3 regions of the Ruminococcus sp. RTP21484sp1_RTP21281st1_A8_RTP21281_210402 genome follow, and region 1 is predicted to be linked to each of the others. Evidence: riboswitches for the same ligand, from Rfam matches in the RefSeq annotation. Region 1 holds a riboswitch; each other region holds the start of a gene.
The links. Region 1 has a riboswitch for tetrahydrofolate ahead of AB5170_RS06380 (folate family ECF transporter S component). Riboswitches for the same ligand answer to the same signal wherever they lie in the genome.
Positions count from the first base shown of each region.

Region 2: it holds a riboswitch for tetrahydrofolate, as region 1 does, so the genes downstream of both, folE (GTP cyclohydrolase I FolE) here and AB5170_RS06380 (folate family ECF transporter S component) in region 1, are expected to answer to the same signal.
Region 3: it holds a riboswitch for tetrahydrofolate, as region 1 does, so the genes downstream of both, AB5170_RS05725 (folate family ECF transporter S component) here and AB5170_RS06380 (folate family ECF transporter S component) in region 1, are expected to answer to the same signal.

Region 1 covers NZ_JBCPGE010000009.1:96,870-107,813, reverse strand. Annotated here, with positions in the region: gene AB5170_RS06420 (M56 family metallopeptidase) at 1-1,440, shown strand, start outside; gene asnB (asparagine synthase (glutamine-hydrolyzing)) at 1,672-3,555, shown strand; gene AB5170_RS06410 (hypothetical protein) at 3,519-3,854, shown strand; gene AB5170_RS06405 (AraC family transcriptional regulator) at 4,265-5,089, shown strand; gene AB5170_RS06400 (hypothetical protein) at 5,108-5,977, shown strand; gene AB5170_RS06395 (RNA polymerase sigma factor) at 6,327-6,884, shown strand; gene AB5170_RS06390 (DUF4179 domain-containing protein) at 6,881-8,266, shown strand; gene AB5170_RS06385 (helix-turn-helix transcriptional regulator) at 8,422-8,577, shown strand; gene AB5170_RS06380 (folate family ECF transporter S component) at 8,730-9,296, opposite strand; THF riboswitch at 9,368-9,465, opposite strand; gene galE (UDP-glucose 4-epimerase GalE) at 9,660-10,676, shown strand; gene AB5170_RS06370 (MFS transporter) at 10,920-10,944, shown strand, end outside.
Region 2 covers NZ_JBCPGE010000020.1:182-11,125, forward strand. Annotated here, with positions in the region: gene AB5170_RS10970 (serpin family protein) at 117-1,337, opposite strand; gene AB5170_RS10975 (8-oxo-dGTP diphosphatase) at 1,446-1,907, opposite strand; gene AB5170_RS10980 (aminopeptidase P family protein) at 2,013-3,800, opposite strand; THF riboswitch at 3,934-4,030, shown strand; gene folE (GTP cyclohydrolase I FolE) at 4,282-4,839, shown strand; gene AB5170_RS10990 (HD domain-containing protein) at 4,836-5,333, shown strand; gene folP (dihydropteroate synthase) at 5,373-6,182, shown strand; gene folK (2-amino-4-hydroxy-6-hydroxymethyldihydropteridine diphosphokinase) at 6,297-7,130, shown strand; gene AB5170_RS11005 (hypothetical protein) at 7,162-7,326, shown strand; gene AB5170_RS11010 (hypothetical protein) at 7,343-7,867, opposite strand; gene AB5170_RS11015 (hypothetical protein) at 7,990-8,238, opposite strand; gene AB5170_RS11020 (hypothetical protein) at 8,229-8,678, opposite strand; gene nifJ (pyruvate:ferredoxin (flavodoxin) oxidoreductase) at 9,016-10,944, opposite strand, start outside.
Region 3 covers NZ_JBCPGE010000008.1:69,364-80,307, forward strand. Annotated here, with positions in the region: gene AB5170_RS05675 (YafY family protein) at 1-678, shown strand, start outside; gene AB5170_RS05680 (biotin--[acetyl-CoA-carboxylase] ligase) at 668-1,663, shown strand; gene AB5170_RS05685 (hypothetical protein) at 1,732-2,499, opposite strand; gene AB5170_RS05690 (hypothetical protein) at 2,501-2,995, opposite strand; gene AB5170_RS05695 (sigma-70 family RNA polymerase sigma factor) at 2,996-3,508, opposite strand; partial or broken gene AB5170_RS05700 (alanyl-tRNA editing protein) at 3,902-4,552, shown strand; gene AB5170_RS05705 (DUF6783 domain-containing protein) at 4,936-5,241, opposite strand; gene AB5170_RS05710 (DUF6783 domain-containing protein) at 5,161-5,352, shown strand; gene AB5170_RS05715 (amidohydrolase family protein) at 5,371-6,246, shown strand; gene AB5170_RS05720 (hypothetical protein) at 6,227-7,384, opposite strand; THF riboswitch at 7,911-8,012, shown strand; gene AB5170_RS05725 (folate family ECF transporter S component) at 8,099-8,659, shown strand; gene AB5170_RS05730 (N-acetyltransferase) at 8,870-9,625, opposite strand; gene AB5170_RS05735 (GDSL-type esterase/lipase family protein) at 9,915-10,535, opposite strand; gene AB5170_RS05740 (prepilin peptidase) at 10,810-10,944, shown strand, end outside.

The DNA.
Region 1 (10,944 bases):
AAAAATCTGACAGAAATTCCGGAACAAAAGAGAACTGTCAGGTACGAATCAGATAAATGGCTGGGAATTGTGGCTGTGATTTTTGTTGTTGTCTGGCCGAGCGTAGCGGTACTTAAACTGACAGGAGAATTGCTGGCATATTATTTTTCTATAAGGAATCTGGAACGGATGAGTCTGCAGGTAAGTGATACGGTGAGTATTCAGATGTACCGTGCAGCGTGTCAAAAGAAGCACGTACGCAGAATACCGGAGCTCAGGCAAAACGCAGGTCTTACCACACCGCTTCTTGCAGGACTTTTACATACAAAATTGTATCTACCAGCAACCGGGTATTCAGCAGAAGAAAGAAAACTTATTTTTTACCATGAACTCACACATTATTGCCATCGGGATCTCTGGTATAAGATGCTCCTTCGAATCTGTGCATCAATATACTGGTTCAACCCCTTTCTTCTTATCATGCTGAAAGAAGCGGATAAGGATATTGAGAATCTGTGTGATACAGCAGTTGTTCGCAGAGTTAATAAAAAGGAACATAAATTATATCGACAGCTGCTTCTCAGGACAGTGGCCATGGAAAATCAGATTCCATATGTGACAGCAAGTCTTAATGACAGCGAAATGGTGTTTAAAGATCGGATTCTGTATATGGTGAACATTCGGAAACTCCGCAGAGGGATTCTTCCGGGAATTCTTGTGACGCTGCTGCTTGCAGGCGGTAATCTGGTATTTAATGTCTCTGCCGGGACAGATACAGTTTCAGTAGAGACGGAGAAGTCTGGTATTGAAAAAAATGCAGATCCAGAGAAAAATAATGTACCGGATTATGCACCGTTTTCTGAAATGGTAACTATGCAGAAAGCTGCTGAAACACAGGACGAAGGAGGAGTGACAGAGAATGCAGATACAGAGGATTCTGTAGACGAAGAGGAAAAAGCAGATGCGGAAACAAACGATGAACCTGCCATGGAAAACAGCGGACAGGTAAGTGAAACGACCGATGATGGAATTACCTCTGACAACAACGAGTCTGTTTCATCTTATGAGAATCTGCCAGCAGGCGTACCATATACCAGTGGATTCACTACTGCTTCCGGTGTAGCATCAATTGTAGCACCGGGTGGAGGAGATGAAGAATCCAGAGTTCTTTACGATAACGGAGATGGGACCTATTCTGATGCTTATGGGAGCCGATACAGTTATCAGGGAGATGGAAACTGGGCAGATGCCAATGGAAATTCATATCGTACCTGGAATGACGAAGACTATAATTTCGGAACACAGCTGGAAAAGCATGAACTCAAGGGCAGCAGCGGCACCGTTAATGTAAAAGAGACTACAAACGGAGATTATTATTACTGTGATTCAGAAGGTGTAGGATACACAGATAATGGTGACGGAACCTGGACCGATGAGAACGGAAATCTTTATGAAGAGTAAATGAAAAGAAACGTTTTCCGGAAGCAAATAAGAGACTGGAAAACGTTTCTTTTCTTGTAAAATGTTATATGAGATATAAAAGCTATTTGGAAATATAATTATTTGATAAGAAAGACATTTTTATTTTACAACAAACAGATATTTTTATGATAAAATATCGGAAAAAAATTTTGGACTGTAACAAAAGTCGTTGCAGTGTCTAAACTACATCAAATGGATACGGAGGAAGAAATGTGCGGGATCTGTGGATTTACAGGTTACAGACAGGATCAGAAGACAGTAATTGAAAGGATGATGAAAGCCATTGAGCATAGAGGCCCGGACAGTGAGGGCTCCTTTTGCAGGGAGAAGATTACGCTGGGCTTTCGAAGACTTAGTATTATTGATTTAGAAGATGGGCAGCAGCCTATGGAAAGTGCGGATGGAAATCTGCATATTGTTTTTAATGGAGAAATCTATGATTATAAAGAACTGCGGGCAGAACTTGAGACTTTCGGCATTTCTTTTTGCACCCATTCCGATACGGAAGTTCTGGTAAATACCCTTCAGCAGTATGGGGAGAAGGCACTGGATAAACTCAGGGGAATGTTTGGGTTTGCAGTATGGAATGAAAAAGAGCAGACTTTGATGCTTGCAAGGGATTTCTTTGGAATTAAGCCTGTGTACTATGCCGAAATAGATGGGCACTTTGTATTTGCTTCTGAAATTAAGAGTATCCTTGCATTTCCAGGCTATGAAAGGAAAGTAAATCAGAAGGCACTGGAGCAGTATTTGTCATTTCAATATTCTCCTCTGGAAGAGACCTTCTTTAAGGGAATTTATAAACTGATGCCTGGACATATGCTTTTATATAAAAACGGAAGCTATGAAATAAAGACTTATTTCAAACCAAAGCTTACACCAGGTCAGTGGAACCATAAGACGAATATGGCGCAGCTGCGGAGCCAGCTTTCCGAGATTTTAAAGGATTCAGTGAAGCATCATATGTTAAGTGATGTGGAAGTCGGCGCATTTTTATCAGGTGGAGTGGATTCCGGTTATCTGGCTTCTTCCTCCGGTGCAGATCAGGCATTTACAGTGGGATTTGATGAGGGAGATCGATATAGTGAAGTAAACAAAGCTGCCAAAGTGGCAGAAAAAGCAGGTTTGAAACACCATGTGAAAATCATATCCAAGCAGGAATTCTGGGATGCCCTTCCAGATGTGATGTATCATATGGATGAACCCCTTGGGGATGCCTCTGCAGTTGCACTTTATTTTCTTTCCAAAGAGGCCGCAGGGCATGTCAAGGTAGTCCTTTCCGGGGAAGGCGCAGATGAACTTTTCGGTGGATATAATATTTACAGAGAACCGGAAGCATTAAAGAAAGTTGCCTGGATTCCATTCAGGCTTAGACGTGCTGTTAGAAAACTGGCCGCAAAGCTGCCAGATGTGAAAGGTCGGGATTTTCTTATCCGCGCGGGAATGAAAGTGGAAGAACGTTTCATTGGAAATGCGTATATCTACCGTGAAAAAGAGAAAGCGCAGATTTTGAAAAATAAAGTAACAGGACCTTCCACGCAGGAATATTTAAGACCATTTTATGAAGAGCTTGAGGCAGAAAACAGAGGATCACTTCAAGACATGGAAAAAATGCAGTCTGTAGATTTGAACTACTGGCTTCCTGGCGATATTTTGCAGAAAGCAGATAAAATGAGTATGGCACATTCCCTGGAAGTCAGGGTACCATTTCTGGATAAAGAAGTTTTTGACTTTGCAGCAAAGCTTCCGAAAGAAACTAAGATTGCAGCAGGTACAACCAAATATATTTTCCGTAAAGCTGTTTCAAAATTTCTTCCACAGGAAACCGATGAACGTAAGAAACTTGGTTTTCCCATTCCAATCCGTGTGTGGCTGCGGCAGGATGACTGGTATCAGATGGTAACGGATTTATTTACCTCAAAAGCGGCAGAAGAATTTTTTCGTACAGAGGAACTGCTTCAGCTTCTGAAGGACCATAAAAATAAAAAGGCAGATAACAGTCGTAAAATCTGGACAGTTTTAACATTCCTTATCTGGTACGATAGATTTTTTGCTACATGTTCGAAGGGAGAGTTGGTTACAAGGCTGCAATAATAAAACTTCAATATATTCTTTTTTATATTCATAATAATGCACTAATTAGGTGTCTGGAAGAATTTAAGAAAAATAAATTTGTACCTGTAGAAGAAGCTGAGAAACAGATTAAACTTGGAGCTGTGATTACCAGACTTAACAGTACCATACGGAGAATCAAAAAGTATCTGGATGGAAGCATCCCATGCCTGGAGGAATTGGAAGAAACGCGACTTCCATACTTTGAGAAAAATGCGGACAAACGTGAAAACCGCTGGAGCCAGATCATTAGTGGAAGTGATCTGATTGATACCATCTAAAAAGCAGACAGCCCGATATTTTCGGGCTGTCTGTCATTGGATTAAGGAAAGATATGAGGCAGGAAATACAGTCATTTTTTGCAGCATATCTTTTTTTGTATCATTTTGTCTATATTTTAAAGAATCCTGTTCATGTACAGGGGTTCATTAGTTGGTTATACTAATAAAAAGCGGATGTGATAGTTTATGCAGAAGAAAATCCGGCCGAATACCGGAATTCTCTTCTGGCATTAGCGGCAAACTTTATAATAGTTTGCGTAGAAATTCATCACATATAAGATATAAGCTTTTAAATTTTTCATTTCGTTCACCTCTTTTCTTAACTTACAAGTGCATTATAGATCACCTGAAAGCGGATTACGTGCCAAATGAAAAGAAAAAACAGACAAAATTTGCAGAGGAGAGAAATTATGTTTCCGGTTTATGAAGAGAAAAAAGAAAACCTGCATTTACATTCCCGCATTGCCAGACATGAATCCCCTCATCTGCACAATTCAGTTGAATTCATCTATCTTACAGAAGGATGCTTGGAGCTTGGAATGGGCCAGGAACTCTTTCACATGGAGGAAGGTGATTTTGCAGTCCTTTTTCCGGAAGTGATCCATCACTGCCAGGTCTTTTCAGGAGAGAATAATAAGGCATGCTATCTGTGGGCGCAGCCCATACTTTGCGGACAATTTGCTTCTGTTATGCAGAAATACTGTCCGAAAAATCCTGTGATTAAAAAGCCGCAGGTCCACCGGGATATTGTAAATGCAATTCGGTGCCTGAAGCTCGATAAAAAGGAGCAAAATCCTAACCTTGTTGTAGAACAGGCTTATGTGCAGATCCTTTTGGCCAGAAGTATCCCGGTATTTAACTTACAGGAAAAGAGCAGTGTGGAGAGCAATGATATCATTTATCAGACGGTCTCCTATATTGCAAAACATTTTAAAGAAGAAATGTCCCTGGAAAAGATGGCAAGAGATATGGGAGTAAGTAAATTTACACTTTCGCGTGTCTTTTCCGGAACTTTTCATAGAAATTTTAACCAATATTTAAATGAACAGAGATTAAACTATGTCTGTGTTCATTTAGAGTGTACTGACAAAAGCATTACGGACATTTCCATGGATGCAGGATTTGAAAGTCAGCGGACTTTTAACCGGGTTTTCAGGGAACGCTACAAAATGACACCAAGAGAATACCGGAATCTGTACAGAGAAAAGTTTGTTCTGCAAAATGAAATCATATAGAAAAGAGAGGATAAAAATATGCTGAGTGAGAGTATTGCAAAACTGGTACAGTATGGAGTCGAGACGGAACTGATACCAGAATGTGAGAGAAATTACACAACAAATCTTCTGCTGGATGTATTTTACGAGGATGATTACACTGCACCGGAACAGGAATTTCAGAACATTGAGCAGCTTGTAGGCGGTTCTATTTTAAGCCATGACCATTTCCAGGGAGGACATTATACCTTCGCAATGGCTAAGGCACCGATTGAAAAGCATGTGACCATTCCTGGATTTGAGGATGTGGAAGCGGGAATTGTAAAGTGGCCGTTATCAGTGCTCCGTATCCGTCATAAAAATCCAGAACGGTTGATTGACCTTGCAACACATGTGCTGCAGGCATGGAGAGGTTATACAGATGAAGTAGCCTTTGTATTTGCCAATACGGACGGAGAGCCACATAATACTATAACCCCAATTGCCCGTAAAGTGGGGGATGTATACGAGCTGGATCTGACACTTCGCAATAATATTACGACGAAAGAACATCCACTTGGTGTATATCATCCACATGCACAGTACCATCATATTAAAAAGGAAAATATCGGGCTGATCGAGGTAATGGGGCTTGCAGTTCTTCCGGCCAGATTAAAAGAAGAGCTGGAGCTTTTAGAGGAACACATTTTATCTGGAAAAGATATTTCTTCAAATGAAAAAATAGCAAAGCATGAGGATTGGGTGAAGGAATTGCTGGAAAAATATCCGGATATTAATGCAGAGAACATTCATGCAATTCTTCAAAAAGAAGTAGGACTAGTGTTTGTACATGTGCTGGAAGATGCCGGAGTTTATAAATGCACACCAAAAGGAAGAGAAGATTTTATGCGTTTTGTGGACAGTTTATAGGACGTATTTTGACCGTGATTATAATGAATGCTGTGGTATGAAGTTCAAAACTACAGAACAAGAAAATATTTTATAACAGCAGTTGCAGCCGGTATCTCATGATATATAAAATGAGAATATCGGCTGCTTTTCATTATTTATTTTTACCCTAAAAAGGTAATCTGCTGAAAACCAAAACTGTAGTTTGGATCTCAACTGAAAAAATTTAATTTTTCTGTTACCATCCACTATTTTTTACGATATATAATATGAATGGAAATATTTTTATTCAAAAAGGCGCCTTATCTGTTGCTGGTCAGATTATGGACAGTGACTTTTATCTTAAAGAAACCCGGAGGACAACCTGTAAATGAATGATGATGAAATTATAAACCTGTTTTTGAAAAGAGATGAGAATGGAATTATAGAATTGAGTACTAAGTATCATCCCTATTGCTACAAGATTGCCTGGAATTTATTGGCAAATAGAGAAGATGCCGAGGAATGTCTGAATGATACCTGGTTTTCAGTATGGTCACAGATTCCTCCTACGCATCCTCCTGTATTGGCACACTTTTGCGGTCGGATTACAAGAAATCTTAGTATCGACCGTTTAAGGAAAAAGTTTGCAGGCAAGCGCCCGGATGTTCATATGGCAGATGTTATAGAGGAAATGGATCAGCTAAATGTAACTTATACCGTGGAAGAACAGCTGGCGGAAAAAGAACTGATGGAAACCATAAATCGTTTTTTGGAAGAAATGTCTCCAAAGGACAGAAATATTTTTGTACGAAGATACTGGTTTTTAGATCCTGTTTCTGCAATCTCCAAAAGGCATCATATGTCAACGGGAAGCGTGAAAATGAATTTATACAGAAACCGGAAAAAGCTGTTGAAACTGTTGGAAAAAGAAGGAGGACGCATATGAAAAAGTTTGATTTTTCAAAAGAATTTGGTAATATTGATCCGAAATATATAGAGGAAGCAGAGCGGGAATGGAGTGAAAAAAAGGAAAACCGGAGACCGAAAGGGTGGAGCAAAGCAGCAGCTGCCTGCGTGATCGTCACCTTGGGTTCTGTTATCTTTTCTAATCCACATATCCAGGCTGCAATAAAAAATATTACATTGTCCATAGGAGAAACCCTTGGTTTCCCCAAAAGCATTGAATCTTATACGGAAGTGTTGAATACCTCTAAAGAAGACAAAGGAATTACTGTAACATTAAAAGAAGTTGTTTTGGATAATGGGGTTCTGTTAACAAAGGTGCATGCAGAAAAAACATCTTCCGGGCAAAAGGGCACGGATGATGGTCAGGATGCCTGGACCTTTGCCAATACACAGCTTGACATTGATTATCAGAAAACTACAATAAATGGACAGAAAATTGAAGAATACGAAAGCGGACACTATCTGCCGTATTCGGATGAGGATTTGCTAAATATTGGACTGGATGAAAATGTCTATGATGCTGTTCTGGAATCTCGATTTTCCCTTGATGGTGATTTGGGAGAAAATCCGGAAGTACATTTGGTACTCGGTGCCTATCAAAATGAAAATCTTGGCGAAGATTATTTCGCAGAGTTTGAGTTTGATTTTTCTATTCCCCATGAGGAGCTTATGAAACAGACAGTTCATAAAAAGCTGGAAGATGTTTCTATTAAAACAAAAGAAGGAACCGTAAAATTAACAGACTTTTCCATGAATAAACTGCAAAGTATAATTACGGCAGAAATTCCGGAAGAACTTGAGGAAAAGCTGTATAATGGTAATGAGATGATGCTTATGGGGACAGACAGTAAAGGAAATCAGGTACAGTATGAACTGCGCAGTAATTCAGCAGATGGTAAATCTCAATGGAGTTTTAAAACCAGTTTCTGGGGTATGTATCAGCTGGATTCTGACGGCCCGGTTCTTTTGCTCCCGGATATTGACAGCGATTATCTGGAATTACAGCTTTATACCAGAGAACCTTACATGGCTGCTGCAGACACTGTCTGGGTTGATGACGATTTTGTAGAAATTGGTGAGACTACAGAAGAAGTAGAAGAAGTTCCAGAGGATACTTTGGAGGGAGAAAATCCGTCAGATGCAGAGGAGCCGGTTGAAACTCAAATTATCGGAGGGGCAGATGCTCCCACAGAAGTAAGGCTTCAAGACGATACAGACCAGAAAGAAAATACCGACGCAGCAGATAAAACGGATGAAGATTATGGAACCGAAGAAAGCGCATATGATGGAACTACAGGTGAAATCACTGCAGAATCTGACTGGACACCTGTCGGTGAAAAAATAAGGATTCAGATTAAGTAGAGAAACGTGAATCTTCTTAAAAAATACCATGTCAAAGAAGCTTTGCATACCTGTTTTTTCCACTGTAAAAGGTAAATTGCTTTTCATTAGGCAGAATTTTTTATATAATCCAAGTGAGAAGCAAAACCGATTGGAAGAACAGGAGCAGAGCAAATATGAACATTGGAACGCAGATATTAAAAATACGAAAAGAAAAGGCGCTGACTCAGGAGGAATTTGGAAAAATATTTCATGTTACCAGACAGACTGTGTCTAATTGGGAGAATGAAAAGAGATTCACGTTCATGGAAAAACAAATTCGTGCGATTTGACCAGATTGTGGGGAAAGCTGTTGTAAGATACTATCCTTCTTTTAAGTGGTTAGGATAATAAGAAACGCGAATATCAGTGGCTTATTTAGTACTGGAATATTCGCGTTTTTTATTTGATATCGCAAAGTTTTTATATTTTCAAATATATGTAATCAGTTGGCAGCCGGTTTTCTAAAAAGATTAAAAATTCCTGTCTGCTCAATCAATCTTGTGATGGTAAAGAAGATAAAGGAATCGATTGGCCACATGATCAAGTTCTTTACAGTACGCATTGGGAGGATTGCAAGGAATCCTTTTCCGTAGAGCATGTCCAGCCATAAGGTATTTAACAGAACATTTACAATCAGAACGACAACCAATTTTGCAATCAGCACGCGGCGGAAGGTGAGCTTATGTTTGTAGTAAAAACATCCATAAATAAATGCTGCGAGCATTGCGTTAAAGGTGAACCCAAAGAAAAATGGACCATCAGGGCGGATAAAGAATTTCACAATATCCAGCACACCGGCAAACAGACATCCGGTAATGGGTCCAAACAGATAATCAGCAATCTGGTTTGGGATACCGGAAAATCCAATTTTTACATAGGGACCGATATTGATAGAAGCAACTGAATTTAAAATCAGTGCCAGGGCAGCAAGCATTGCACAGACTGCCAGTGTAGAAGTGGTTTTCAGCTCTTTGGCTGAGGTGAGAAACATGTTCTTTGTTTTCTCCATAAAAAAATTACCTCCTTTTCTTTTTTCGCTCACAATAGGAGATAATTTATGGATTCATATTTATCTTCTGTTGCAGCGAGAAGCAATCCACGAACCGCAAGATTTCTCTTTTCGTCCTCCGGCAACTCTCCATCCGGAAGGCACTTTACGCTCATGAATTTACTCTGCATTACTTTACATGGGGCAGTATATAACAGATTATTGGAAAAAGCAAGAAAAAAATATATAAAAATATAAGTTTTTGCAATTAAGAAAACAGACAAGAAATCGTGGCATTTTCTCCATATTTTCTAAAACTTTGTCCATATGTTTTTACAAAAATCAGACTATAATAAAAGAAAAAACCGTTCAGGAGGAATCATTATGGCAATTTTAGTTACAGGTGGTGCTGGTTATATTGGAAGCCACACGGTAGTGGAGCTTCAGAATGCAGGATATGATGTTGTGGTACTGGACAATTTAAGCAATGCAAGTGAAAAAGCACTGGACAGAGTATCAAAAATCACAGGAAAACCAGTGAAGTTTTATAAGGCAGATATTCTGGACAGAGATGCTTTAAATGATATTTTTGACAAGGAAACTATTGAGTCCTGCATCCATTTTGCAGGTTTGAAGGCAGTTGGAGAATCTGTGGTTAAGCCCTGGGAGTATTATGAAAATAACATAGCAGGCACTTTAACCCTGGTTGATGTAATGAGAAAACATAATGTGAAAAATATTATTTTCTCTTCCTCAGCAACTGTATATGGAGATCCGGCACAGATTCCGATTACAGAAGAATGCCCAAAGGGACAGTGTACGAATCCGTATGGCTGGACAAAATCCATGCTGGAACAGGTGCTTACCGATATCCAGAAAGCAGATCCAGAATGGAATGTTATGCTTCTTCGTTACTTTAATCCAATTGGCGCACATAAGAGTGGAACAATTGGAGAGAACCCAAATGGCATTCCCAATAACCTTATGCCATATATTACACAGGTAGCAGTTGGTAAGCTGAAGGAACTTGGTGTATTTGGAAATGATTATGATACTCCGGATGGAACTGGTGTAAGAGACTATATTCATGTTGTGGATCTGGCAAAGGGGCATGTAAAAGCGCTTAAGAAAATCGAGGAAAATCCTGGGCTTGCGATTTACAATCTGGGAACCGGAAAGGGCTATAGTGTTCTTGATATTGTAAAGAATTTTGAAGCTGCAACTGGTGTGAAAATTCCATATGTGATCAAACCTCGCCGAGCCGGAGATATTGCAACTTGTTATTGTGATGCATCTAAGGCAGAAAAAGAGCTTGGCTGGAAAGCAGAAAACGGTATCCGTGAGATGTGTGAAGATTCCTGGAGATGGCAGTCTAATAATCCGCAGGGATATGAAGAATAGGATGTATATTTAAAATAAGAGAGCTGTGAGATGCAGCCCTCTTATTTTTTTGAATAATTGACCTTATGTTATAAATGAACGCATTTTTATCCTAAAATGTTCTATTTTTTTAAATTCTACAATTTTGTGCATGTTTTGTTAAATGTTGTTTATGTAATTTTGGGAAAGATAAAGATATAATTATATTCGGATTAAGGAAGTACGAAAATAAACCTGAAAAAACAGGAGAAAGAGAAGGAAAACATGGAAGAAAAAAGATATTTGAAAT
Region 2 (10,944 bases), on a different contig from region 1:
GCCCAATAAAACACTCAATCTGAAAAGTCCTATCATAACAAGTACGCCATAATATACATCAAATATATTTTCTTTCACTTTTTAATTAAATTGTTTTCATAATGGAAGAATTTCTGTCACTGTACCGTTAGAACTTTTCCCATAAACAGCACTTCCTCATTTGCACTGTCGTAGATCAGAAATGCAAATGGCCGTGTCAACTCAACATCTTTTATAATCGGATCCGTATCCATTGCAGACATGCACTCCATTGTCACTGCAGTCACAGCGGCAGCTTTAGTTCCATTTTCGTCTAGTTCCAGCTTTGTTTTCTGTAAAACAGAACTGACATGGACCGCTTTATCTGCAATGCCTGAAAAATCAGCATCGTCCGAAAAAACATTCTCAAGTCCTATTCTACTGAGGATATCACTTAACTCAGCGGTTGTTTCAAAATTCAGCTTAGGCATTTTACAATTAACTTCATCGTATTCCGGTTCTGATTCCAGAAGACCTTCAATATCCAGCTCATCAAGAGTAAAATCTCCTTCTGCTTTCGGCAAAATTCCAATGAAACTCAGATTATTTGCATAGTATTTTTCAAATGCTGTTGCCGCATCATTTTCATAGTAATTATCACCGATGCTTGTCATGTACTTTGTTTCTTCGTTATCGCCGAATTTTTCTTTTTCATCAGAAACATCCCATGGATCCTGGGACCATCCGGATTCGAAATACAATGAATTGGTGAGACACAATTCACTGTTTTCATTAAGCATGTCAGGTTTCATAATTTCCGGAATCAGCCCATCTGTATTTTCATTGCACCATGCATTAATAGTATTGCATGTGTTTTCTTTATCAGAAAAATCAAGAATTTCCGCCTCTGCTTCAAAATTATCTTCTGCATTTTTTTGAAATTGGTCCTGCAGAGTCAGTCCCCGATTTACCCATAAAGCATCTGCAATTTTTAATTTCGATGTATAACCATAATTTTCGTCTTCTGTATTATAGCTTTTAATTACATTCATATACTTTCTGGCATATGCTGCAAAATCATCGGTTCCTAAATATTCATTTAATGCGTTTTTCGTTTCGCCCTTGGCACCTTCTGCAATCATGCCAAGGGCGAAGTTAAGGCTTGTGGGGCTGAACATTATATTGGAATCCTGATTTTCTTTGGCTATTTCATCTGTAAGGTTAATAGAATTCTGCAGATTAACTGATTTATCAAGATCAATGTTCTTTTCAGCTGCATTTAATTCTGCGTGACTGGCTGTGGCAGCATATGCATGGATTGGAGGAGCCATGGTTGTCATGAACGTCAGTGCTCCGGCAAAAAGTTTTATTTTATTCATGTATAACCTCCTTGTACGGTCGATGAAGTCCTTTTTGCAAAGGTTTTCTGCAAGTTTTTGTTTTATTTTAACATATTTGTTTCTTCTTTCTGTTATATTAATTTTCATTTAGTATAAGCGAATTTCCGTATTTACAAGCAGCTCTCCCTCATATTGTAGTTTAACAGAGAAAAAACGTTTTTCCTCTGAAAGAAGCAGGTTCAGAAAAACTTTATCACCTTCCCATGTAGGAAGCTCTGGCACTATTTTCTTATCAACCCAGCATAGTTCGCCTTCATTGCATTCAATCAGTTCCCCGGTATATCCATCGGCTGTAAATACACACATAAGCTCAGATTCACATTCGCTGTTTATAAAGGTTACCAGGCCACGAAATTTGTAGGAAGTAAGTGTGAGTCCTGTTTCTTCTTTTACTTCACGCAGAAGACATTCTTCAGGGGATTCCTGATTTTCTGTATGTCCACCTACACCAATCCATTTGCCTTTATTTATGTCATTTTGCTTTTTTACTCTGTGAAGCATCAGATATTTGTCATCGTTTTCGATATAGCATAAAGTAGTTATTGTCATTTATTCTCCTTCCCGCAGGCGCTGCTTTTTTCTGTGAAATATAAAACAGGGGCGATGCATATCAGTTTTATACATGCCCCTGTTTACTGTTTTAAATGATTAGCTTTAGATTTCGCGTGTAGCTTCTTTCAGCCATTCTTTTTCCTCTTCTTCCAGATATGGAGAAATCTTTTTATATACCTGTGTATGATAATTATTAAGAAGTGCCCGTTCCTGCACAGTCATCAGCTCGGGAACAACAGCATCCAGATCAAACGGTACCATAGTCAGATGTTCAAAGCACATGAACTGGCCGAATGTAGTTTTCTCTGCTTTTTTGCATACGAGCAGGTTTTCGTGGCGGATTCCATATTGGTTTTCCACATAGTATCCAGGCTCATCTGATGTGATCATACCCTCTTCCAGTACTGCATTATCTCCCTGAATAATTCTCCAGCGGAAGCTGTTTGGTCCTTCATGAACATTCAGAAGATAACCAACTCCATGTCCTGTTCCATGATTAAAATCCTGTCCCATTTCCCATAACGGACCACGCGCCAGATAATCCAGATTTACACCAGTACAGCCATAACGGAATTTGGCATTTCCAAGGTTCAGCATGCCACGTAAAACAGCGGTAAAATATTTCTTCTGCTCGTCATTCACAGAGCCCATAACAATTGTGCGGGTGGTATCTGTAGTACCTTCGTAATAGTGTCCGCCTGTGTCTGCCAGAAGGAAATTGCCAGGCTCAATGGCAATATCTGTCTCTGATGTTGCAGAATAATGGTTGATTGCAGCATGAATGCCATAAGAAATAATGGGGTCAAAGCTGTTGTCGATAAAGTTCTCCTGCTGGGCACGGAAGCTGTACAGCTTCTCTCCTGCGCTTAACTCTGTTATTGGAATTTTGCCAACATTTTTCTTTAGCCAGCAGATGAATTTGGTAAGCGCAACTCCGTCTTTGATATGAGCGATACGTTCATTTTCTACTTCTACTGGATTTTTAATTGATTTTGGAAGAAAAGTCAGGTTGGCTTCATCCAGAATCGTTACTTCCTTCGGAATACTGTTTACCAGACGACAGTTGGCTTTCTTTTTACAAAGAAGAACTGTCATGTCTTTCTCAAATGTTTTTACATATTCATAAATGCTGTCATAGGGCAAAATGGTTACGCCATCCTTAGATAATGCGTCCAGAATTGAAGCCGAAAATGCTTTTTCATTTGCAAACAGCCTGATTTCTGTTTTGGTCATGACCAAATAAGAGAGAACAACCGGACAGCAATGTACATCGCCGCCACGAATATTCAGCAGCCATGCAATGTCATCCAGAGAAGTCAGTACAAATCCATCTGCACCTTTCTCTTCCATTGATTTACGGATTCTTCCACATTTGTCAGCACGGGATTCGCCTGCCCATTTTACATCCAGTTCCATAACCGGTTCGCAGGAAAGTGCCGGACGATCTTCCCATATTTCTCCTACCAGATCAGAATCCGTCTGAAGAGTGGCTCCTTTTTTTGCAAGAAGTTCGGCCAGTTCATCTGCTTCTTCGGCGCTGACGGTTCTTCCGTCAAAACCAAGGCACATTCCCTCGCCTAATTTTTCTTCCAGAAACTGGTGCACAGTGGGAACATCTGGTTCTCCCATTTTAAAAAGCTCTACACCCGTTCCCTCCAGCTGTGCGGCCGCCTGGATGAAATATCTTCCATCTGTCCACAATCCAGCCATATCCTGCATGATGACTGCTCTGCCGGCAGATCCGGTAAAACCTGTAATATATTTTCTGCACTTAAAGTATTCTCCTACATATTCAGATGCATGAAAATCATCTGTGGGAACAAGATAAGCATCTATTTTCTTCTCTGCCATTACTTCCCGAAGTGCGGTGATTCGTTCTTTAACTGTCATAAAACTGACTCCTTCCAGTGAATTTTGTCTATTCCTATTATAATATCCACGTTACCCTTTCGCAACCTGTTTAAGAAAAAACACTTTTCTATTCCCAAAAGACGTGATATACTAACTTTCGAAATGAATGATATGCAAAATAGGATTTTATGCGTCAAGTGTTCGGTGAATGGGGAGTTGTCACTGAAACGAAAAGCACGTCTTACGGTATATTATCCGCACCCGTTGCAAGCACTATAAGAGGGATATCTCATATTGTGTCAGAGCCTGCCCGAAAGGAGCTTTCTGCAAGATGCACATTGCGATTTGTGGAAACGTTTTTTAACAGGCTCAAGGGAATGTTTTCGACATACATTCTATCACAATTGGAGATATCCTTTTTTGCGTATTAAGCAGGCAGATATTCGAATTCGAAAATCCTTCCCCGGTTTTATCAAAAAAGGATAGTCTCCGCAATCAAATACAAAGGAGGTTATTTTTAATGGTTGACAAACAAAAAGTAGAACAGGCCATCCGCCTGCTTCTGGAAGGAATCGGTGAGGATATTACCCGGGAGGGACTGATTGATACTCCCGACAGAATTGCACGTATGTGCGAGGAAATTTACGGTGGTCTCGATCAGGAAGCAGATCACCATTTACTGAAGCAGTTTCCAGTAGAAAATAATGAGATCGTATTGGAAAAAGATATTACTTTTTACTCTATGTGCGAGCATCATCTGATGCCTTTTTATGGTAAGGCGCACCTGGCTTATATTCCCGATGGAAAAGTCACAGGGTTAAGCAAGCTGGCACGTACGGTAGAGGTTTATGCCAGAAGACCGCAGATCCAGGAACGCCTCACAGTACAGATTGCGGACGCTCTGGAGCGTGCCCTCTCTCCGAAGGGAATTATGGTTATGCTGGAAGCAGAACACACCTGCATGACCATGCGAGGCGTTAAAAAGCCAGGAAGCAAAACAATTACGACTGTAACCCGCGGAGCCTTCAAAGAAGATAAGGAGCTGCAGAAAATGTTCCTTTCCATGGTCGGAAAATGAGCAGTTCTTTTTCTGAAACAAACCGTATTTCTTTAATCTGGCGGCATCCCCTTTATCAAAAGCACTGTGAGAAAATACAGGAGCTTGAAAAAGATCGTATTTTCTGCAGACATACGCCGGAACACTTTCTGGATGTTGCCAGGCTGATGTATATTTATTCTCTGGAAAACAAGCTTAATCTGTCCAGGGAAATCATTTATGCCACTGCTCTTCTTCATGACATTGGCCGTGCGCAGCAATATCTGTCGGGTATTTCTCATGACATTGCAGGAGCTGAAATAGCCGGAAAGATTCTGGCCGATCTGCATTTTACAGAGCAGGAAAAAGAGGAAATATTATCTGCGATCAGTCAGCACAGGACGGATGGATCTGATAATGTATTGGCTATGCTGCTATATAAGGCTGATAAAAAGTCCAGAAATTGTTTTTCCTGTTCAGCAGCTTCAGAATGTTACTGGCCTTCTGAGAAAAAAAATCTGACAATTGAATATTAAGCCTTCTAAAAAATCTAACAGAAAGGATGGTTTCTATTTATGAAAATTGGAAATCGTTTTTTTGATACACAAAATCACACTTATATAATGGGAATTTTAAATATTACTCCTGATTCTTTTTCCGATGGCGGGAAATGGAATCATTTAGATGAAGCTTTGCGGCATACAGAAGCCATGATCGCGGATGGTGCGGATATTATCGATATTGGCGGGGAGTCTACGCGTCCCGGACACACGCCGGTCAGTGCAGAGGAAGAAGCTCAGAGAGTTTTGCCCGTTATCGAAGCGGTCAGAAAACGTTTTGACATTCCCATTTCTGTAGATACCTTCAAAAGCAGCGTGGCAGAAAGTGCGATTCAGGCCGGTGCAGATCTGGTCAACGATATCTGGGGATTAAAATATGATTCTGAAATGGGCGCTGTAATTGCCAAATATGATGCTGCATGCTGTCTCATGCACAATAAGTCCAATACAGAATATAACAATTTTCTCATTGATATGCTTTCTGAGACACAGGAATGTGTCAATCTTGCAAGAAAAGCAGGAATCAAAGATGAGAAAATCATTCTCGATCCAGGGGTTGGGTTTGGAAAAACATTTGAGATGAATCTGGAAACTATGAAGCATCTGGAGCTTTTTAAGAATCTGGGCTTTCCGGTTCTTCTTGGCACCTCACGCAAGTCGATGATCGGACTGGCACTTGACCTGCCTGTAGACCAGCGTGTAGAGGGAACACTGGCTACCAGTGTAATTGGTGTGATGAAGGGCTGTTCTTTTGTGCGTGTTCATGATGTCAAGGAGAACAGACGCGTGATCCAGATGACAGAAGCAATTTGGGGTTGTAATTGAGAGTAAAGAGGACATTCGCAATCCGCTTTGCTACTTGCTCATGAACGCAGTCGCGAAACGATTGCGTTCAAATTCCTCAAAATTGTAAATAGTCAACAGAAAGGAACAACTGTTATGGATGAAACCAGATTTGATAAAATAGAAATTAAAGAACTGGAAATTTTTGCCAACCATGGTGTCTATCCGGAAGAAAATGTACTTGGACAAAAATTTGTTATTTCTGCCACCCTCTTTACCCACACACGTCAGGCCGGGTTAACGGACGATCTGTCTGCTTCTATCAATTACGGAGAAGTCAGCCACATGATTACAGATTTCACCAGAAAACATACTTTTAAGCTTCTGGAAGCACTTGCAGAAAATCTTGCAGAGATGCTGCTCGACTCTCTTTCCGGTCTGGAACAGATCACACTGAAAATTGAAAAGCCATGGGCTCCTGTTGGTCTTCCACTGAAAACCGTATCTGTGGAAATCACAAGAAAATGGCATACTGCATACATTGCTTTTGGCTCTAATATGGGAGATAAAAAGCTGTTCATCGACAATGGGATACGTGGTTTGAAAAAAACAAAAGGATGCCGGATAGAGGCCGTTTCTGATTATCTTGTAACAGAACCTTATGGTGTTACCGATCAGGATGAATTTCTGAATGGAGTTTTGAAAATGCGTACCCTTCTTTCACCGGAAGAATTGCTGGAACGTCTTCATCAGCTGGAACAGGAGGCAAACCGGGAACGTATTATTCACTGGGGTCCTCGTACTCTGGATCTGGATATTCTCTTTTATGATCAGGAAATCATTGATACTGCAGATCTTCACATCCCCCATCCGGATATGCAGAATCGTGACTTTGTGCTGGCTCCTATGAACCAGATTGCCCCTTACCTCAGGCATCCTGTACTAAATCAGACAATTTCACAGCTTTTAAATATTCTTCTTTGCCGCTAAACGAACATGTCGCCTACCGGAGACATCACATATGAAAGTCAGCTGTTCCGCGCCTATGACGCTCCCACAGCTGCCGACCGCATTCGTAATCCGTGCTATCACGCCACCGTACGGTTCCGTATACAGCGGTTCAACCAACTTAACAAGTGACAATCTAACATTGGGGCTGCCGGAAAACAGGCAGCCCCTTGTGTAATAATTCGCATCTGCTGTCAGGAAGTGAGACGCTGTCCGCAATATTCACAGTTGCACAGGCGCCCTTTTATTATCTGATTCTTTGCACCGCAGCTGGGACAGGTAACTGTAATATAAATCTTCTCATTCACACGTCTGTTTGGTGCAGTAATCAATATATAATTTTCTTCTCTGTCTATCTGAATATTTCGAATATACCCTTTGGCAATCATTTTTTCCAATTTCCTTACAGCATCTTTTCCCATCTCAGTCTCAAACTTCTCAAATGAGAGCGTGCTCTGGGCATAAGATTCAAACCAACAGGCTATTTCTCTGGCTTTTTTCTTCTTCAATGCTTTTTGGATTTCCCGGAAGGTGGGATACAAAAATAACAATCCCAGTATAATCTCCGTTGCTGCCATTCCCCAGCGTCCTTCACCAATATATTTCTCTGCTGCGCCAATAGCTCCCAGAGTAAAAAGTATACAGAAGCCACAAAGAACCCATTTCAGTTTTCCTAACACTCCTGTTTTTTTATTCTTTTCTGTTAAAAAATCATTCATGTCTGTTTCCTCTTTCCCCAATTAATCAATCTCTGTTATATACGAAAGCCTGTTTAAAAAATCATTCCTGCAATCTGCACGCCCTGATGAATCTTCTGTCAGCATATACCCAAATCCGTCTGTCAGCCAGCTCCCAGCAAAAGCCACGCATCGCCTAACGGATCGTAATAATAAACCACATTATCTCCTGCCGCATAATATTTTTCTTTTGTAAAATGTTCCTCATGATCTGTCCCTATAACAAATACCGGACAGTTTCTTCCCTCAATATACTCCTCCGTACCGGTATACCACAGGGACATTCCAAGACCAAGGTAATAACTACCTTCGTCTGTTTGCGCAATCAAGTCCCTGGCAATATTTATATCCAATGAATAATCATACTCTGATTGATACTCATCCCAATCATAATATATTGAAAAATCATAGCAGTAGGCTTCCGCTGGATCATTGTCGTTCCATCTGCAGTTATCGTTATTTTGCCATCAGCATACTCACATTCTACCGTTTGATCGCTATAAGTCATCAACAATTTATCATTTTCTATTTTCCACTCTGATTGATCTGCCTCTGGTTCTTCCCCACTGTAGGACGTTATGGTTTCCATCTGACCGCCTTCTTTAATATCCACGGTCACTTCCATTCCCATTACTCCTGGATGAAACAAAATGTCTCCACCCATGGAAAGCTCATTTACATACCAGGTTCCAATAACATCCTTTTCTTCAAGTGCATAAGCATTCACGCTCATCAGGCCTGTCATTAAGACTCCAACTGTTCCAGCCACCCACAGTCTCATTTTTTTGTTCATAAAAACATCTCCCTTCTTGTTATTATCGTGTTTTTTGTTATTTTCATTATACGTGAATGCTTTCCTATTTGCACTAGCACTTCTGACAGTAACTGAACCGATCGGGTACATCGAATATTAAGTAACCGCCATATTGACTTGTCTGATTTTTCATCTGCTGCGCCTACGTCAGTCACCGTAGCCACCCAGAATTTAATCCACACAAGAAAAGCCTGTGATACCACCCTTTTTAGGCAGTATCGCAGGCTCACTTTACGCTACGACATAATAAACATTACATGTTTATATTACATGTTTATATTATATATTTATAATGCGGACTTGCCGCGGGTAATTCTTATTCCTCTGTTCCGTACAGAGTGATCAACTTCTGCAGATACTCGTATCTTGCCTTAGCCTCGGACTGGTTCTTAGCGAACAGTCTGGCAGCTTTCTCAGGATTCTGACGCTGTAAGGAGTTGTAACGAACCTCGCCATTCAGGAATTCCTGATAATCTGTCATATCCGGTGCTTTGGAATCAAGGCTGAACTTGCTTCCCTCAGCAGCTGGATTGAAGCGGAAGTTGTGCCAGTATCCACACTTAACAGCAAGCTCTTCCTCTGTCTGAGCTTTTGACATACCTTTCTTAATACCATGGTTGATACATGGAGCGTATGCAATGATAAGGGATGGTCCCGGATAAGCCTCTGCCTCTGCAATTGCTTTGATAGCCTGGTTGAAGTCAGCTCCCATAGAGATCTGAGCAACATATACATAACCATAGCTCATTGCGATAGAAGCCATATCTTTCTTCTTGGTCTCTTTACCGCCAGCTGCGAACTGTGCGATTGCACCTGTAGGTGTAGACTTGGAAGACTGTCCGCCTGTGTTGGAGTAAACCTCTGTATCGAATACCATAACGTTGATGTCACGTCCACTTGCGAGAACATGGTCAACACCACCGAATCCGATATCGTAAGCCCATCCGTCACCACCGAAGATCCACTGGGATTTCTTAGCAAGGAAGTCTTTCTGTGTAAGAATGTCTTTTGCCTTGTCGCATCCGCAAGCCTCAAGAGCTGCAACCAGTTTCTCTGTTGCTGCACCGTTGGTAGCACCGCATGCGAAAGTATCCAGCCATTCCTGACCAGCAGCTTTAACGTCTGCATTGTCACCGTTAGCTACAACATCTTCAATTTTTGCTTTCAAGCCATCACGGATAGCTTTCTGAGCAAGAAGCATACCATAACCGAACTCAGCATTATCCTCAAATAAGGAGTTGCCCCATGCAGGACCCTGTCCCTTAGCATTTACGGTATATGGTGTAGAAGGTGAGGAGTTACCCCAGATAGAGGAGCATCCTGTAGCGTTTGCAATGTACATTCTGTCACCAAACAGCTGGGTGATCAGTTTGGCGTAAGGTGTCTCACCACATCCAGCACAAGCTCCTGAGAACTCAAGAAGCGGCTGTTTGAACTGGCTTCCCTTAACAGTTGTCTCTTTGAATTTAGCGATAACGTCTTCTTTAACCGGAAGAGTTACACCGTAATCGAAGTATTTCTGCTCTCCCATGTTTGCTTCAAGGTTTTCCATAGCAAGTGCCTTAGCACCTTTCTTGCCTGGGCAGACATTCGCACAGGAACCACATCCTGTACAGTCAAGAGCGGATACAGTCATTGTGAACTGATACTCATCTTTCATACCAGTCATTGGTAATGTCTTGATTCCCTCCGGAGCATTTGCAGCCTCTTCAGCTGTAAGAGCTACCGGACGGATAACTGCGTGCGGGCAGACATAAGCACATCTGTTACACTGGATACAGTTCTCCGGATTCCATACAGGGATATTTACAGCGATACCACGTTTCTCGTATGCAGCAGCACCGGATGGTGTAGTACCGTCAACATAATCTTTAAATGCAGATACAGGCAGTGTATTACCTTCCTGAGCATTAACCTTAGCCTGGATGTTGTTAACGAAATCAACAACTTCCTGACGTCCTTCTGTAGCGTGAGTCATATGAAGACCCTCGTCTGCAGCATCTTTCCAGCTCTCTGGAACCTGAATCTCAACAACCTGCTTAGCACCAGCATCGATAGCTGCCCAGTTCTTCTGAACAACATCATCACCTTTACGTCCGTATGTTGCTTTCGCAGCAGCCTTCATAAGCTCGATAGCCTGCTCCTCCGGAATGATTCCGGTAAGTTTGAAGAATGCGGACTGAAGGATTGTGTTGATACGTGTTGGTCCCATGCCAGTCTCAATACCGATCTTAACACCGTCGAT
Region 3 (10,944 bases), on a different contig from region 1:
CAGTTGATCCAGAAACTGGAGCACCTTACCAGTATTTATCAGGCCAAAGACCTGCAGCGGCAGGCAATCGTACTGGATCAGGTGAAGAATACAAACGAGAGCATTTATTATAATGTAGATGAGATACACAGAGCAATTTCACAGAACAGACAGATCAGCTTCCAGTATACAGAATGGACAGTGTCCAAGGAGAAACATTTGAAGAAAGGTGGAGCTCGCTATCAGATCAGTCCATGGCAGATGATATGGCAGGATGGTAATTATTATCTGATAGGAGTTGATGAGAAGAGTGGCATTGTGAAGCATTACCGCGTAGACAAAATGTTGAAGATCCTTACAGAGAATGAAGCAAGAAATGGTGCCGAACTCTTCCGGAAATTTGACAGTGCCAGATTTGCTGCCGGTACTTTTGGAATGTTTGGAGGCCGTGAAGAGAAAGTTAATCTGGAATTTGAGAACCATCTTGTTGGTGTAATGATTGATCGATTTGGGCAGGATATTATGATCATGTCCAAGGACAATGAGCACTCCGTCACCAGGGTACAGGTGAATGTAAGTACACAGTTTTATGGCTGGCTTGCTGCCCTTGGAAATAGCGTGAGAGTGATTTCACCGGAGAATGTGCGAAAAGAATACCGGGATTTTTTAAGAAAAGCCCTGGAGAATTATGAAGGATAAAAGCATGACGGTTAAATCCAGACTTTTGGAGTTATTAGAACAGCATAAAGGTGAAACTTTATCTGGCGAGGATATTGGCAGGGAGCTTTCCTGTACACGAGCCGCAGTTTGGAAAGCTGTGAACAGTCTGCGCCAGGAAGGATACCCCATTGAGGCCGGACCGAATAAGGGATATATGCTTGCAAGAGAGAGTAATCTGATTTCAGCAGAGGGAATCAGACTTTTTCTGGAGGATCCACAGGTTGAGATAAAAATATTTGATGCAATCAGCTCTACCAATCTGGAGGCCAGGCAGCTGGCTGTGAGCGGAATGGCTGGACACGGCTCTTTTGTTGTTGCCATGGAGCAGACAGCAGGAAGAGGACGAAGAGGCAGGGAGTTTTATTCTCCTAAAGGCAATGGGATTTATCTCAGTGTTATTCTGGAACCGAAGGGGACACTGGAGGGCAGTCTTCTGATCACTACTGCAGCAGCTACTGCAGTGTATAAGGCTGTGAAAGAAGTATGCGGTGTAAAACTTGGAATTAAATGGGTAAATGACCTGTACAAGGATAACCGTAAGGTTTGTGGTATTCTTACAGAGGCGGTCACAGATTTTGAAAGTGGAAATATAGAATTTGCAATTGTAGGAATTGGGCTGAACTTGTACGTTGAGCAGGAACAATTCCCCAAAGAGCTTCAGGAAATTGCCGGAGGAATCTACGAAGATGAACAATCCTCCAGAACTGCGGACAGGAACCGCCTTGCAGCGCAGATTGTGAACTATCTTCTGGAAGAAACCCGGGAATTGAAATTGTCAGAAGAATACGTGGAACATAATATTGTTCCGGGAAATGAAATTACAATTACAGATAATAAAAGCAGCAGAAGTGCCAGAGCATTAGCGATTTGTCCAGATGGGAAATTGCTGGTTCAGGAGACTGATGGCACTCAGAGTAAGCTGGCTTTTGGAGAAATCTCAATAAAAATACCGCCGATAAAATAAATTTATCGGCGGTAAAGTTATTAGAAATATTATGTGGCAGATACCTGACTTTTATTGGAATAGTTACTCTATTTTGCAGAATTATTGTCTGGCTCAGCAGTAATGAATGGTTGAACTGAAGTAGTATCCGAAATTTTGATATCGGTATTCTTTATTACATTATCCGCATTCTGATCTGGCTGTGTTGTTGAAGACACTGTTGAGGCAGGTGCTGATTTTGTATTCATTTGTGGAGCGCTGTTATCAACAGGCTGTTGATAAGGACGATATGGCTGCCAATAATGTTCTGACACATCTTTTTTACAATCAGCTTTTTCGTCAGGAGAGATGCTTTTGATTTTTCCTGTAAGAAGCTGATAACCGGCAACGATGATCAGAATTCCAATGATAACAGAAGGAATCTGGTACATGATATCCTGTATAATAATAGCCAGAGAATTTGGTAAAATCCAGAAGAGCAGATCACGGAAACCATTCCAGAAAACAGCAACTCCGAAAACAATCAGGAGAATTGCCGCAATTTTAATATGTTTTTGCGAGAGCCTGATATTATTCTGAAATATACGGTCAAGATGCAGAATATAGTTATCCTCTATCGCGTAAAATTCTTCTTCCGGCAGTTCTTTCAAGTTATGAACATGGAAGAAACTGTAGAACCATAATACAGGAAGAAAGATAACCAGAGAGGAGATATTAAGCCCTCCGGCAATTGCGATAATAGCCCAGAATAGAGTCATAATGCTGATTCCCTGCTTAAAGAATCCCATATACATTTCTCCCGCACCAGGAATCAGGGAAGAGATAAAAAGCAGGAATCCCTTTTTTTGTTTTTGCATGTTAGTTACCTCCGTTTGTTATTGTATTTGAAATAGAATTAATGTAGTTGACAACTTTCTGGGGAGCATCAGAGATTCCATCTGTAATTCCATTTGAAAAATTACGTAATGAAGTTCTAATTTCCCGGCGCGTTTCAGATGATTTGGCTGTGGACTGCGGAAGCTGAGGCGAGACGAAGTCCATTTGCCCAAGGCTGAACAACATAACCAGTGCAAGTACGACTCCGACTACAGTGCGGAGCCCCTCATAGAAAAACCGCATTTTATAGGTGGCATCCGCTGCTGTTTTCTGTATCTGAATATCAGGAGCTGTAACACGTTCCATAATTGTTCCTTTCAGATAGGCGGGAGCTGAGGATGCATGATCTGTATATTCGTCCACAAGCTGGTTAAGACAGTAGTCGCAGTGATTCATATGTTCCAGAAATGCAATGATTTCATCAGTGTTCATCTCTTCATTTTGAAAATTATTCAGGTCATTACTATTGATATGCATTTAATCGCTCCTTTCTGCCAACATTTTTTTCAACATGTTTTTTGCACGATATAGCTGTGTCTGAATGGTCTTAGGGTTTTTGCCTTCTTTTTGCGATATTTCTGTTACGGACATTTGTTTACAGAAATGAGCAATGGCAATTTCCTTGTAAGGACTTTTCAGGCTGCTGCATATCCGAAATACCTGCTGTTCCGAATCAGACTGCAGATACTGTTCCTCTGGGGAAGAATGATTCTCCAGATCAGGAAGCTGTGAGAAATAAATATCTTCCGTTGGAATTGAACGGCGTCCGGCAGCTTTTAGGAAATCAAGGCATTTGCGTACTGCAATTTTGCTAAGCCAGGCTTTTTCATAAAGCCCATCGAAGTGGGCGAGACTTTTGTAGGCAGACAGGAATACCTCCTGAGTGAGGTCTTCTGCATCGAAAGGATTACCTACTGATTTCAGACATATGGAATATATCAGATTCTGGTATTGGTCAATCAGATATTCCAGATATTCTTCCTGTGAAATGTTATCAGCCTCCTTCCTGTCCGTTCTCTAATTATAACGCGACTGCCTGATAAAGTTCTTCAAAAATAAATAAAAATTTTGTAATTATTCAGCTGGTACTATTTTGCAAGGTGTTTTTACTATGAAAGTCCCGGATGGAAACCATGAATGAGCCATGCTTGCATGAGAGAATTCATAGATATCGGATGGGTTAGAGCGTGTTTGAAAAGGCTTTATGCAAGGTGTGCGTCACACTTTGTGGGAGATTGCGGCATATTTTGAACACGTCCTGAAATGACTAAATACAAAGAAAAAATAAAAATTGCGGGAAGAGCATAAATAGACTATAATCAGTTTCGTGAATAAAAGATAGAAATAAATCCTGCTGTTTAATTTATGAAAGAAGGAGCATTTATGTACGAGACAAAAAAGTTATATTATGAAGATGTATATAAAAAAGAATTTACCGCCAAGGTGTTGGAGTGTCGTGAGAGCAAGAAAGGCTATGAAATAATTTTAAACCAGACAGCTTTTTATCCAGAAGGAGGCGGACAGCCCAGTGATACCGGTATATTAGGCGGAATAAATGTTAAGGAAGTTCATGAGAAGGATGGAGAGTTAATTCATTATACAGATGGGCCTTTGGAAGTCGGTATGGATGTAATAGGAAAAATTAACTGGGGCAGAAGATTTGATCTTATGCAGCAGCATTCCGGAGAGCATATTGTAAGTGGGCTGGTACACGAAGCATTTGGATATGACAATGTGGGATTCCACATGGGAAGCGATGTGATCACCATCGATTTCAACGGAATGCTGGATGAAGAACAAATGGCCGAAATCGAAGCGAAAGTGAATCAGATTATCTGGGAAAACCAGGAAGTTGAGATTTTTTATCCTACAGAGGAGGAACTTAAAAATCTGGATTACAGAAGCAAGAAAGAGCTTTCCGGATGGGTTCGTATTGTGCGCTTTCCAGGAGCAGATACCTGCGCATGCTGCGGAACTCATGTGACGCGTACTGGAGAAATTGGAATGGTGAAGTTGCTTTCTGTGGTGAAATTCCGTGAGGGGGTTCGTATGGAAATGCTGTCAGGTAAGCGAGTGCTTGATTATCTGAATATGGTAAATGAACAGAATCGTCAGATTTCCGTGAAGCTGTCTGCGAAAATGGACAAAACAGCGTCAGCGGTAGCAAGGCTTCAGGATGAAAATTTTGCTCTGAAGGGAAGAGTACATGCGTTAGAAGAAGAATTTATCGTTGGCGAAGCTGCTAAATGGAAAGAAAAAGAGAATGTGCTTTTATTCCAGGAAGGAATGGAAGCAGGAAGCGTTCAGAAGCTTACAGATGCAATTTTACAGGTCTGTAAGGGGCGTTGTGCAGTATTCTCCAGGAATGCAGATGGAAGCTATAAGTATGCTATGGGAGAAAAAGACGGAGACTTACGTCAGTTTACAAAAGAGATGAATGCAGTATTGAATGGCAGGGGAGGCGGTAAGCCTTTCTTTGTACAGGGGTCTGTGCAGGCTTCCGAGAAAGAAATTCGAGCCTTTTTCGAAAATAAATAGCAGTTGTTCAGTTCCTTCGCAAAAGCACCTTGCGGAATAGCACCCGCTGAATAGTTGCAATAAATAATAAAAGAGGATTGAAAAAAATCCGTATTAGAGCGTGTTTGAAAAAGCATTCCCACAATCTGTACGCCCCACTTTGCGGTATATTTTGCCCGAATTCGGTTGTCATAGCCCGCTACGATGCCCTCCTCCGGACAAAATCTCCCACAAATTGTGACGCACATCTTGCAGAAGTCCTTTTTTCAAACACGCTCTGCGGAAGAAAGGAAAAGCTGAATTATTTTTCAAGATAATCAGTGTTATAGGAAGAAATGTTTGGAGAGTGTCATGCGCACCTGATCATGGATGGACTGAATTATAAAGATGCAATTTCTATTCATAAGGATCATGTAAACGATGAAGTGATACGGAAACATTTGAAAGCTTATGAAGAGCTGGGGATTGTCTTTGTAAGAGATGGTGGAGATGCATTAGGAGTATCGGAAAGAGCCAGGAAACTGGCACCAGAATATGGAATTGATTATCGTACTCCTATTTTTGCCATCCATAAAAATGGACACTATGGCTCTATCGTGGGAAAAGGTTTTGACACTATGAAAGAATACCATGTCCTTTTGAAAGAAGCGAAAAACAAAGGGGCAGATTTTATTAAAATTATGACCACAGGACTTCTGGATTTTAATAACCATGGACAGATTACCGGAACGCCTTTAGACAGGAAGGAAGTCTGCGAGATGGTACATATTGCCCATGAAGAAGGGATGGCGGTGATGAGCCATACCAATGGAATTTATGGTGTACAGGCAGCTGTGGAAGCTGGTGTGGATTCAGTAGAACATGGAAATTATATTGATCCGGAAACAATCAGAGAATTAGCTGACAGTGATAGTGTATGGGTTCCTACTCTTGTGACAATTCGAAATCTTCGTGGATGTGGAAGATATAAGGAATCAGTGCTTGATCCTATTATAGAACTGGCCGCAAAGAACCTTCGTCTGGCATACAAGTACCGAGCAAAGGTGGCTCTTGGAAGTGATGCAGGAGCTTATATGGTCTTACATGGGAAGGGCTTAATGGATGAATACCAGGCATTTATGGACATTCTGGGAGAATCCGGGGATGTGAGAGCCTGGCTGGCAGATGGAGAGAAAAGGATTCAGGACACCTTCAGGCGTCCTGAATCTTGATAGATGTATAAATGTTGGAATTTTTGGATTTTGTAGGATCAAAGGTAATGCAGATACCTGCGCCGGATTCCATATTACTGGTGGAGGTATCCTTTGCCCCTTCTGTAAAGCAGGTTATGGTTGCGCCATCGCCAGTTTGAAGTGTGACGGTATTTGCTGTATGGCCTATAATTGTACCGCTGACTGAGCTGGTAATTTCCCGGCTTCCAAGAGAATCCGGATCATCACCGGTGACTGCTGTAACAGTAACACCATCCAGTGAATTTCCCTGAAATTGTCCAGTGCAAGTTATGGTTACATAGGAGCCTGGTGCTGTTCCACCTTTAAAGTAAGAAGGAATCTGAGACAAGTCCACATTTATTGTGCTGTCAGAGCCAGAGGGAAGAACTGTGAGCGTATTCAGGGAAATATTCTGAATTTCTGCATGAATCTGCTGTTCTTTTGCTGAGTCATCGGCAGAAACTTGTGCAGGATCTGGTGTTGGTGTTGGATCTGGAAGTGTAAGCGGATCAATATCTGAAATGCTTAGTACTTTCAGATGACTGGCATTAAGAGAAGAACTTTGGGTATCCTGACTGGAAGCAAACTTGCCTTTAAAATGAATGTATACCCATACACCGGTGCGGATGCCATTCTGATAATATTGTTCAGTTCCAGTGATTGGATAGGTGGCTGTTTTGCCTTTTTTATTTTTTATGGTAATGGTATTTGGAGTCAGACTCTGTACTTCCCCATAGGCCTTTCGTACTTCCAGCTGATGCTTTTTGTGAAAGTCGTCTACTACTTTCAATGCTTTTACAGTGCTGGTATCTTTGTTAGAGAGCTGACCCTCATAAATGACACTGATTTCATCTCCAGTGATCATGCCATCTTCGCATTCCAAAGTTGCTTCAGAAAGATCAAAAACGTAAGTTTGTTCCTGACTTTCCATAGTCAGGGTGGCACCGGTGAAATCCTTAAGGGTTCCTTTGATTTCATCCATATAAACACGCTGTTTGGGCGTTTCTGAAGTGTTCTGTAAGGTGGTTTCACTCTGATCAGAAGTAGAAGTATAGCTGGTGATTATATCACCGGCAGTACATCCTGACAGAGAGAACAGTACCAAAGAGCCAAGTAATAGTTTTGTGAAATTTTTCATTGTTGCTTTGTATCCTCCGAATCCGGAAATGGTACAGGAAGAAAATCGAAAACCTCTCGGCATGCATTCCATTCCTCCGAGTTATCTGGCATACGATAGCCAAGTCCTGTACATTCTGTAGTAGCATTTGTATTCATGTAATTATTATAAAAAACATTGTAAGGATTCTGTAGTGGCGACTGTTTTTGGCAGGATGATTTGTTTGTGGATTTTATATTCATAGAAACACTCCTTTTTGTCAAATATTTTTCCTATATAAGGGAAGATATTCTTAGAATATGCGAAAAAGAGGAGAGTATGCACAAACATTTGTCAGTGAACAGTAACGCGCTTCGCGATGCACAGAAATCATGCATTCGCATGATTTCGCGCTAAGATTCTCGGGTTTTCTGTGAACTTTGTTCACAAAAAACACTCGCGGAACATTACCAGTAAACAGTAACGACTAATTTATTTATGTGAATATTATAACAAATACATATTGAAATTTCTATATTTTGTGCTATAATCATTTTAAATAAATAATAGCGAAGTAGGAATTTATGCGTCAAGTGTTCATTGGCTGGGGAGTCGCCGTGAAACGAAAAGCAGCAGGACTGTTTACGATATATTTTCCGCACCCGTTGCTACATGTGAGAACATCTCATAATGTGGAGGGATTATTATTTATGGTAACTACTCTGTTATTTTAATCATTATGGAGGTGTTTTTTTTATGCGTAAAAACAAACAGACATGGAGTGTTAAGACTCTTGTATTCCTTGCACTGCTGGTAGCAATCCAGCTTGTGCTGTCACGCGTTCTGGTAATTGATCTTGGTGTATATCGAATTACATTGGGGACTGTCGCCACTGTATTGGCAGGTCTTTGGATGGGACCTGTAGCTGGTGGTGTAGAAGGTGCTGTTGCCGATATTATTGGATGTTTTATGAAAGGCTATGGAGTTAATCCACTGATTACTTTATCAGCAGTTGCCTGGGGTGTGATCCCCGGACTGGCTGGAAAACTAATGGCTGAAAAGAACAGAAAAGTAAAGACTGTTGTTATGTGTGTCGCAATTGCAGTCTCTGGCGTAGTGGGAACACTTGGACTGACCACTGCAGGACTGGTAATGATCGGAGCAAACTTCTATGCAATTATGCCAGGACGTCTTGTACAGTTTGCAATCATGACTCCAATCTACTCCGTACTTACCAGTCTTCTTTATTACAGCCCGCTTACAGGCATGGTTGTAGGAAACATAAGACCTGCTAAGCTGGAGAAGAAGACCGTATAAATGGCAGCAGTCCAGGATCTGAATTATATACAAAACCCCAAATTAAATAATATGGCATAAGATGGATTATGAAGCAATGCACTTACTGGAAAGTTGATTGTTTGAGAAATCAACTTGTTGAATAAGTCAAAAAATACGATTCCCAAATAAAAGGCTGTGATCAGGATAAACACTGATCGCAGCCTTTTTTAAACATGCTCTGAAAAGTTTTCAGTTTGTATGTGTCTGAACCCGGAACCAATAGGTGTAGAGATAATGAAGTCCAAGTGATTCATAAAGATTACGTGCTGGAGTGTTTCCCTCTACTACCTGAAGATAGGCCTTAGTTGCGCCTTTCTTTTTTCCTTCTTTTAGAAGTGCAGTACAAATCTGACGAGCATAACCCTTGTGTCTGAAATCTTCGCGAACATGGATAGCGTACAATCCAATATAATTTCGATCCAGAATGCCAAGCCCGGTTGCAATAATTTTTCCGTTACTCCAGATGGAGGCGCATACGGTGTCTTTTACGATGGCATGATACATGGATGGAACTACAGCACGGTGAACAGGATTAATGGTGCCTTTCAGATCAAAAAGACTTTCAATCCAAATATCTGGAATATCGTCAGTAAGAGTTACCTGATCGCAAGGCGCAGAAAGATCTGCTCCATCCAGTGAGGCTGCCATAACATTTGTTGTATGCTGGATTTCGTAGTTGCGGTTTTCCAGAAGATAATCAAAATTCGGAGAAACCAGAGGACTGATCTTAAAAATTGCAGGGCTGCCCAGTCGGGCATACTCTGCTTCGCAGAAAGAAACCTTTTCCCTCCAGGAAAGGGTAGAAGTTCCGAACTGCTCCACACTGTTTGTTCTATGTGTATAAAAATAGGAAAAACGGAGAATCCATCCATCATAAAGCTCCATTTTATGGGAGGGCCATGCATTTAGTGACATATCTTCAATTTCTTTAATGATTTTATCCATAAAAAAACCTTCTTTTATAAGTTTAGGGTCATTATACATAATTGTATCCAGCAATGCAACTGAAAATAGTCTGTTATAAGACAGATTGCTTTTTACACATCTTGCAGAAAGCCTTTTTCAAACACGCTCTAGTACATCGTTTCGTAAATAACTATACCAATCGCGTAGGATGTGAATTCGAGTGTGCAGGTATAAAAACGCAGGCGTAGCGGGCTACGCCGAGGCTTTTATACCTGTGCAATCGGATTCACAGACAAGTGAGTGGTATAGTTATTTCGAAAACGATGTACTAGTACGGTGAATAGCCGCAAATTAATTTATACAATCTGTCTGCCAGAAATTTTTGTCCCTGCTCAGTAAGGTGAATCCCATCTGTAGTAATTTCTGAATATCCATAACGACGCGCCTTTTCATTCAATTCCTCATGCAATGTAAGATAAGGAATTTGAAACTGTTCTGATAGCTGGTGGATCATTTGTGATATTTTCTGGCGAAAAGGAAGCCAGGTTCTATAACAGGCAGGCCAGGGAAAAAGAAAAGGCTCCATTAAAATAATGCGCGAGTTTGATTTTGCTAATATTGTTATAAGATCTGCATAGCATTTGTAAAAAGAAAAAAGCATATTCCTCTGCTGAAACGGTGTTCTGTCCGTATTCATTATTAATCCAATATCATTAATTCCGATTAAAATTGTTATAATATCACTTGTAAAATCAGAATCACCCTGAATTCTCTGCAGAAGTCTGTTTATAGTAAAGCCGTCAGTGCCATAATTGCGTACCTGATAGTCTGAGCCGTCCCTTTTAAGACAGTCTGACAGCATTTTTACATAGCCATTGCCAAGGAAATCTCTGGAAAAGCAGTGTTCACAATCGGTGATGCTGTCACCAAGACATGTTAATATTGTCATAATTTTACCTCCGTTAATATTATACTGCAAGAACAAAAAGGTTTATAGTTTTTTTAGAAAAATTTGTAAAAAAAAGACTGGACAAATGGAGATAGAGAACCTATAATAAGACTCACCAGAAGTCATCTGGTATCGAAGGTCATCTTTTCAGATCGACTATTCCCTATTCTACGAAAGATAAAATACAGAAAGCCTTTCTCAAACAGGCTCTAAAATACTTCAAGATAGCCTCCTGTTATTAGTAAATCTATGTAAAAGAAGGGATGGTACGTCTATGCTTTTTTACAGAATATTTCCTGCTATAGCGGCAGGCTGCGCCGCTCTGATGGATATTCAGAGAGCGAAGGTAGACAATGGCTGGCTGCTTTTTTGTGTACTGGTCAGTTTGTTTACGCGAATATGGAAAATG